Regions from separate parts of the Shewanella zhangzhouensis genome, predicted to be linked through region 1. Evidence: predicted binding sites of a transcription regulator. Region 1 holds the regulator's gene; the other holds the start of a gene.
The links. Region 1 encodes sigma-54, which starts transcription at its own class of promoters, with help from an activator protein. Its sites were predicted from a motif close to GTTGGCACGNNNNTNGNNT; they were not measured.
Positions count from the first base shown of each region.

Region 1 (3,565 bases):
AGCAACCTCAGCAAGAGAAGCAGCAATGACCCAACTGACCCTGAAGGCCAGTAATCTCGCCAAGAGTTACAAAAACCGCCAGGTTGTCAAAAACGTCAGCCTCACCGTAAATACCGGCCAGGTTGTCGGCTTGCTGGGCCCCAATGGGGCCGGTAAAACCACCACTTTTTACATGGTGGTAGGCCTGGTACAGAGCGACAAGGGCAGCATACACATCAACGATGATGACCTGACGCTGGATCCCATGCACCTGCGCGCACGCAAAGGCATTGGCTACCTGCCACAGGAAGCCAGCATCTTCCGCAAGCTGTCGGTGCGCGATAACATCATGGCTGTGCTGCAGATGCGCAAAGAGCTGAACGCCGATGAGCGTGAAGAGTCGCTGGAGCAGCTGCTGGAAGAGTTCCACATCACCCACATCCGTGACAATCTGGGCATGTCACTGTCAGGGGGTGAACGTCGCCGGGTCGAGATTGCCCGGGCACTTGCCGCCAACCCCAGATTTATCCTGCTGGATGAGCCCTTCGCCGGGGTCGACCCGATTTCCGTTATCGATATCAAAAAGATTATCGAGCAACTCAAGAATCGTGGCCTCGGAGTGCTTATCACCGACCACAATGTGAGGGAAACCCTCGATGTGTGCGAAAAAGCCTATATCGTCAGCCATGGCGATTTGATTGCCGAAGGCACCCCTGCCGAAATCCTCGACAATCAGCAGGTGCGTGCAGTGTACTTGGGTGAGCAATTCAGGCTATAGTTAATTAACAAAGCCCCCTTCTCATATCCGGATAATCAGGGTGGTAAATCACCGGATAACCTGATAGAAAAGCTTTCTACCTGAATAATTTAGTGAAGGATTCGCAGTACAATGAAAGCGTCGCTCCAGCTAAAACTGGGACAACAACTCACAATGACGCCACAGTTGCAGCAGGCCATTCGTCTGCTTCAACTCTCTTCGCTTGAACTGCAACAGGAAATTCAGCAAGCCCTCGACGCCAACCCCCTGTTGGAGCTGGACGACGAACTGGGCAGCGATCAGTTTGATGCCGACGGCGGCGATAAAGAATTTGACGACCAGTTCAGCCAGGAGTCCGTCTCAAACGACACCAGTGACAGTGCTTCGCTGGAAACTTCAGACGCTATCAGTCAGCAGTCCATGCCGGACGAGCTGCCAATGGATACCACCTGGGATGAAGTCTTTACGGCCGCCCCCGTTTCCGGTCCCGGGATCCGTGGCGAAGATGATATGCCGTTTCAGGGCGAAACCAGTGAAGGCCTGTACGAACATCTCGAGTGGCAAAAAAATCTCACCCCTTTTTCCGATACCGATCTGGCCATTGCCACTGCCATCATAGATGCCATTGACGAAAAGGGTTACTTAACCCAAAGTCTTGAAGAAATTCTCGAGGCCGTGGGCGATGAAGAAGTCGAGCTTGACGAAGTTGAGGCCGTGCTCAAACGCATTCAACACTTCGACCCCATCGGGGTAGCTGCCCGTGATTTGGCAGAGTGCCTGCTCATTCAACTTGGTCAGTTCCCGGCGGATACCCCCCATCTGGACAACGCCAAGCTGCTTATCCGTGACCATTTGGATCTGATTGCCAACCGCGACTTCCGTACCCTGATGCGTAAAACCCGCCTCAAGGAAGAAGAACTCAGGGATGCAATCATCCTCATTCAGGGGCTGAACCCCCGTCCCGGTGAGTCTGTGACCAGCACCAAGGATGAGTATGTCATTCCGGATGTCTCGGTCAGTAAAAAAAATGGCCGTTGGGTTGTAGAGCTTAATCCCGATTGTATGCCTAAACTGAGTGTGAACCAGCAATATGCCGCCATGGCACGCACCAGTCGCAACCAGGCTGACAGCCAGTTTATCCGCGGGCATTTGCAAGAGGCCAAGTGGTTTATCAAGAGCCTGGAAAGCCGCAACGACACCTTGCTGAAAGTCGCCAATTGCATAGTGCAGTTCCAGCAGGGCTTTTTTGAGTATGGTGAAGAGGCCATGAAACCCATGGTGCTCAACGATATCGCCGAAGCGGTAGAGATGCACGAATCCACCATCTCACGGGTCACCACTCAAAAGTACATGCATACCCCAAGGGGTATCTTTGAACTCAAGTATTTTTTCTCCAGCCACGTCGGGACCGAAGATGGCGGAGAATGCTCATCTACTGCCATCCGCGCCTTTATCAAGAAACTGGTGGCGGCAGAAAATCAGAAGAAACCATTGAGCGACAGCAAAATGGCGGAACTTCTGGCAGAACAAGGAATCAACGTTGCTAGACGCACCATCGCCAAATACCGAGAAGCGATGCTGATCCCACCGTCGAACCAACGTAAGAGTTTATAACCCACCCAAGGTCTTTGGAGGAAAGTGTCTATGCAAATCAATCTGACTGGGCATCATATCGAAATCACTGATTCACTGCGTAACTACGTAGAGAGCAAGTTCTCCAAGCTTGAACGCCATTTCGAACAGATCAATAATGTCCACGTTGTTCTCAATGTTCAGAAATTGCAGCAAATCGCAGAAGCCAAGCTTCACCTCAACGGTGGCGAGGTATTCGCCACTTCAGAACATGAAGACATGTACGCCGCCATTGACGCCCTAATTGATAAATTGGACCGTCAGGTTATTAAACACAAAGAGAAACTGACCAAACATTAACGATGGAACTAAGTACCATCCTGGCGCCGGAGTGCACTAGCTGTGCCACTCCGGGCAGCAAGAAAAAGGTGCTGGAGCTGATTAGCGATCTCGCTGCTGCCCAGAATCCCTCCCTCTCGTCTCAAGAGATATTCGAAAGCCTGCTGGCCCGTGAAAAAATGGGCAGCACCGGTATTGGCAATGGTATTGCCATTCCCCATGGCCGCATTGGCACTATCGATAAGCCTTTAGCTGTGCTTATCAAGTGTGAAGAAGCCATAGGTTATGACGCCATTGATAAGCAGCCGGTGGACATTCTGTTTGCCTTGCTGGTGCCATCGGACCAGTGTCAGCAACATCTCAGCACCCTGGCCGCCATGGCCGAAAAGCTGAATGACAAGCAGATCCTCAAACAGCTGCGCAAGAGCCACGATGAAAAGGAACTTTACCAGGTAATCATCGGATGAAACTCGTTATAGTCTCCGGGCGCTCTGGCTCCGGAAAGTCGGTAGCCCTCAGGGTCCTGGAAGACTTGGGCTACTACTGCGTCGATAATTTGCCATTGCAGCTGATTGGGCCCTTGCTTGCCCAGCTCAAGGGCAATAACGACAAGGTCGCCATCAGCATCGATATCCGCAATATGCCGGAGCAGGAAAAGGCCCTCGAAAAAGAGCTGGCAAGGCTCCCGGAAGGCGTAGAGCTCACCAGCTTTTTCCTCAACTCCAGCGACAAGGTACTGCTGAAACGCTACAGCGAAACCCGCCGTTTGCACCCCCTGTCCCGCAGCAAGGTCTCTTTGCAGGAAGCCATCAAGCTCGAAGGCAAAATGTTGGCCCCTATCTCCAACATGGTCGACCATTTCATGGACACCTCCAATCTGAATGTTTATGAACTGGCTGATGCTGTCAGGCAGATACT
Region 1 is NZ_CP080414.1:3,837,578-3,841,142, forward strand. It holds gene lptA (lipopolysaccharide transport periplasmic protein LptA) at 1-29, shown strand, start outside; gene lptB (LPS export ABC transporter ATP-binding protein) at 26-757, shown strand; gene K0H63_RS16925 (RNA polymerase factor sigma-54) at 869-2,350, shown strand; gene hpf (ribosome hibernation promoting factor) at 2,381-2,668, shown strand; gene ptsN (PTS IIA-like nitrogen regulatory protein PtsN) at 2,671-3,114, shown strand; gene rapZ (RNase adapter RapZ) at 3,111-3,565, shown strand, end outside.

Region 2 (3,565 bases), 1.9 Mb from region 1:
ACTGCTATCGAGTCCAATGCACTTCTTCAGGCCAATGTGGCTGGTGTTGATCCTGTTACTTGTCGGATTTTGCGTTGCCAACAGAGTAAACGCCACCGTAGTCAGGCTCACATCACTGCACTGGCCACCCTATTCGGGACAAGGTTTGCCATCCGAAGGCGCCGCTGTGGCTGTGGCAAAGGCCGCTTTTGCCGCCATGGGTTATCAACTCGAGGTGGACTTTTATCCCTGGAGCCGTGCCGTGAAACTGGCCCACCAAAGTAATACTCCCTATGTGGGCTATTTTCCCGAGTACTATTTCGACACAGTGCAATTTGTGTTTTCCCACCCCATGGGCATGAGTCCGTTGGGACTGCTTGAGCACAAGAGTCATCCTATCAGTTGGGTGTCGGTAAAGGATCTTCGCAACTACCGGTTGGGGGTTGTACAGGATTATGTGAATACTGAAGAGCTCGACAGGGCCATTGCCGACGATCTTCAGCCGGCTGAGCAGGTGACATCAGATGAGTTCAACATCAAAAAGGTCGCAGCGGGTCGTATCGATGCGGCCGTGATAGATGTTTACGTCATGCGCTATTTGCTCAAACAGAGCAGGCTGCAGGGCGTGGCCGATAAAGTGCAAATTAACAGCCAATTATTGGCAAACAAGAACCTATATATAGCCTTTAAGAATACGCCGGAAGGACTTCGCTGGCAGGCCATTTTCAATGAAGGCCTGCAGCGAATTGATGCGGCAGAAGTGATGGCAGAGCACTTGCCTGAATAAGAAACACATCACGCGCGAGCAACGACAGTGCGCCCAATCGGGGTCAGGCTGAGCAGCGCCAGTTTAAGGTGCTGGATGCCGAATGGAATACCAATAATGGTGATAAAACAGGCCAGTGCGTGACCGATGTGACCAATGGCAAGCCAGATCCCAAACAGCAAAAACCAAATAACGTTGCCCACCATGCCAAGGGGGCCTGTCCCCAAATCTTCCAGCCCGGTAAGCTCGCGGCGGGACACATGGTCCTGTCCAAAGGGCCAGAATGCCATTTCGCCAATCACGAAACAGGCCCGTCCAAAGGGAATACCGATAATGCTGATAAAGCACAGCAGACCCGCAAGCCACCAAGCCAGCCCCATAACAAAGCCACCAAGTACAAACCACGCGATATTAAATATAAGCCTGAGCAGGGCCATAGGTTCTCCTCTAAAATATGCGTCTATCTTCGATTGATAGATGCTAAGCAAAATCAAGGCCATCTGTTTAATTGTAATAATATCAAAGATATATGGTTTTTACTTGCTGGGGAGTTGGTGTGTTTCACCATCCGGTTGGCATAAATTACCAGCTGTAAGCTGAAAGTCGGCGCAAGTCGCGTTAGACTTGGCGCCTGTTTGTCACCATATTCCTGTCTGAGAAGCGCTTACCCATGCCCAGCCCAAGCCCAGTCGAGCCATTTTCGTTTTTTGGCCACAATTTGTGGCTCAAGCGGGACGATGTGTTGCCAGAACCCTTCAGCGGCAATAAGGGACGTAAATTTGCCAGCTTGCTGACCGACCGCTTTGATGGTGTGCAAACCCTGATTGGTTATGGTTCGGCGCAGTCCAATTCGCTTTATTCGCTGGCGGCATTGGCAAGCAGGCGTGCTTGGCAACTGGAGTTCTACGTCGATCACATTGCCGCCAGCATCTATCAGGGTGAAGAGGGCAACTACGGCGGTGCACTGGCCCTGGGCGCCCAGATAGTTACAGTGCCAGAGCAAAACATGTCCCCCCGTGAATACATTGAGTCAATTCGCTTAAAGCAGGTGGACGCTGACGCTTGTCTTTATGTGCCGGAAGGTGGCCGATGTGCCCTCGCACGCGCGGGTGTACATGCTCTGGGTCGAGAAATTGCCGATTGGGCCGCCGCCCGGGGCACGGCTGACCTCAAGGTGTTTCTACCGTCCGGCACTGGCACCACGGCACTTTACCTGAGCGAGTATTTTTATCAGCAGCACAGCGATATCAGGGTGGTGACTTGTCCTGTAGTGGGGGATGGCAATTATCTTATTGCCCAGTTCGCTGAATTAAGTACCGACAATCACGTTTACCCCGAGGTGGTTGGAGACGCCCATCATTACGCCAAACTCAAGCGTGAAGAGCTGGAGATATGGATGACGATGCGTCGCCAGGGGCTGGAATTTGAGCTTTTGTACGACCCTTGCGGGCTGCTGGTATTGAAGTCATTGCTGGATGCCAATGCTGAGGGAAACTGGCTGTACCTGCACCAGGGAGGGCTCAGGGGGAATGTGTCCATGTTGCCCCGCTACCGGCGCAAGTTTGCACAGCTATTCGAATAAGATGTCGCCTGAGCGGAAAGCACCTGTGAAATCGTGCTCTCTGCGCAGGCGTTGGGTATCGCTTGGGAAAGTGAGAGGAATAGGGAAATTCCCAGCGAACGGCTATTGATTACTTATTGCTGCTCAGCAGCCACTTCATGAATCTCAGCGCTTCGGTGCGCTTCGAGAAGGTCCGCCTGTTTTTACCGTGCTTGTCGGTAAAGGCGATTGAGCTTTTATTGAGGGAGATGGAATCTACCGGAAATGCCACGCTGATTTCATGGCCATCTAATTTGTATGACATAAGCCACACTCCTTGTTTCTTTGTCGCCATTTAAGGGCGAAATTAATCTAACTATAAAATATCCTTAGCAAAAATATGCAAAAGACGGTTGTGAGGACCACCGAGACTAGCGTATTGATGCCAGGTTTGCAAGTTAGCCGCCCCGATGACGTTAATCGACAACGCCTGGCTTGGGGCGATTCAGTGCATTTGAGCAGAGTCAGATGACGCTGGGATGACAATGACAAGAAACTTAATCCACAGAATTGCCACCAGCCGCCACTTCGGGTGCCTGTGGCTGCAATTGCCGACGTAAAACCTGTGGTTACAACACTGTGAAAATATTGTGCCGGTGATAATATCCAGAGGTTACCCGAGTGATGGAATCGTACTATGAAACGGATTTATCAGGTTTTTATCCTGTTTTGTTTTGGATTGTTCACCAGTTTGAGCGCGGCCAATTCATCCCTGACCTTGATGCAGGCATTGGATAAGTCCAATGAGATAGAGGAGGTGCAAGCCCCGACGCCCGAGCAATACCCATACCGTGACCTTTTGTGGCGGGATACCCCCAGAGGTGCATTACAGGGGTTCTTGAAGGCTGCCTGGGATCAGGATTACGCCCGGGCTTCGGAGTATTTGGACTTGCGATTTTTACCGGGGCGAATGAGCCCGGCCCAAGGGGAAAAGTATGCCCGGGATCTGCAAGCCATCCTGGACCGTAACATCTGGATTGACCTGGATACAGTGAATGACACCCCGCAGGGCAATGAGCAGGATAATCTGCCTGCCTATCGCGATGTATTTGCCCGTATTCAGGTGGGTAACAAGGATGCGGTGTTTTTTCTGCAGAGAGTGCCTGATGCCGACATCGGCAGTATCTGGAAGATCTCCAATGCCACCATAGCTCAGGTGCCAACACTCTACGAAAAGCTGGGCTATGGCCCCTGGGTTGAATGGTTTATTGCTCACGTGC
Region 2 is NZ_CP080414.1:1,959,466-1,963,030, forward strand. It holds gene K0H63_RS08430 (substrate-binding periplasmic protein) at 1-766, shown strand, start outside; gene K0H63_RS08435 (YccF domain-containing protein) at 775-1,182, opposite strand; gene K0H63_RS08440 (pyridoxal-phosphate dependent enzyme) at 1,416-2,327, shown strand; gene K0H63_RS08445 (hypothetical protein) at 2,437-2,610, opposite strand; gene K0H63_RS08450 (mechanosensitive ion channel family protein) at 2,983-3,565, shown strand, end outside.
Region 2: K0H63_RS08435 (YccF domain-containing protein) is a predicted target of sigma-54. The motif match lies at 1,228-1,246, and genes of this name have one in related genera.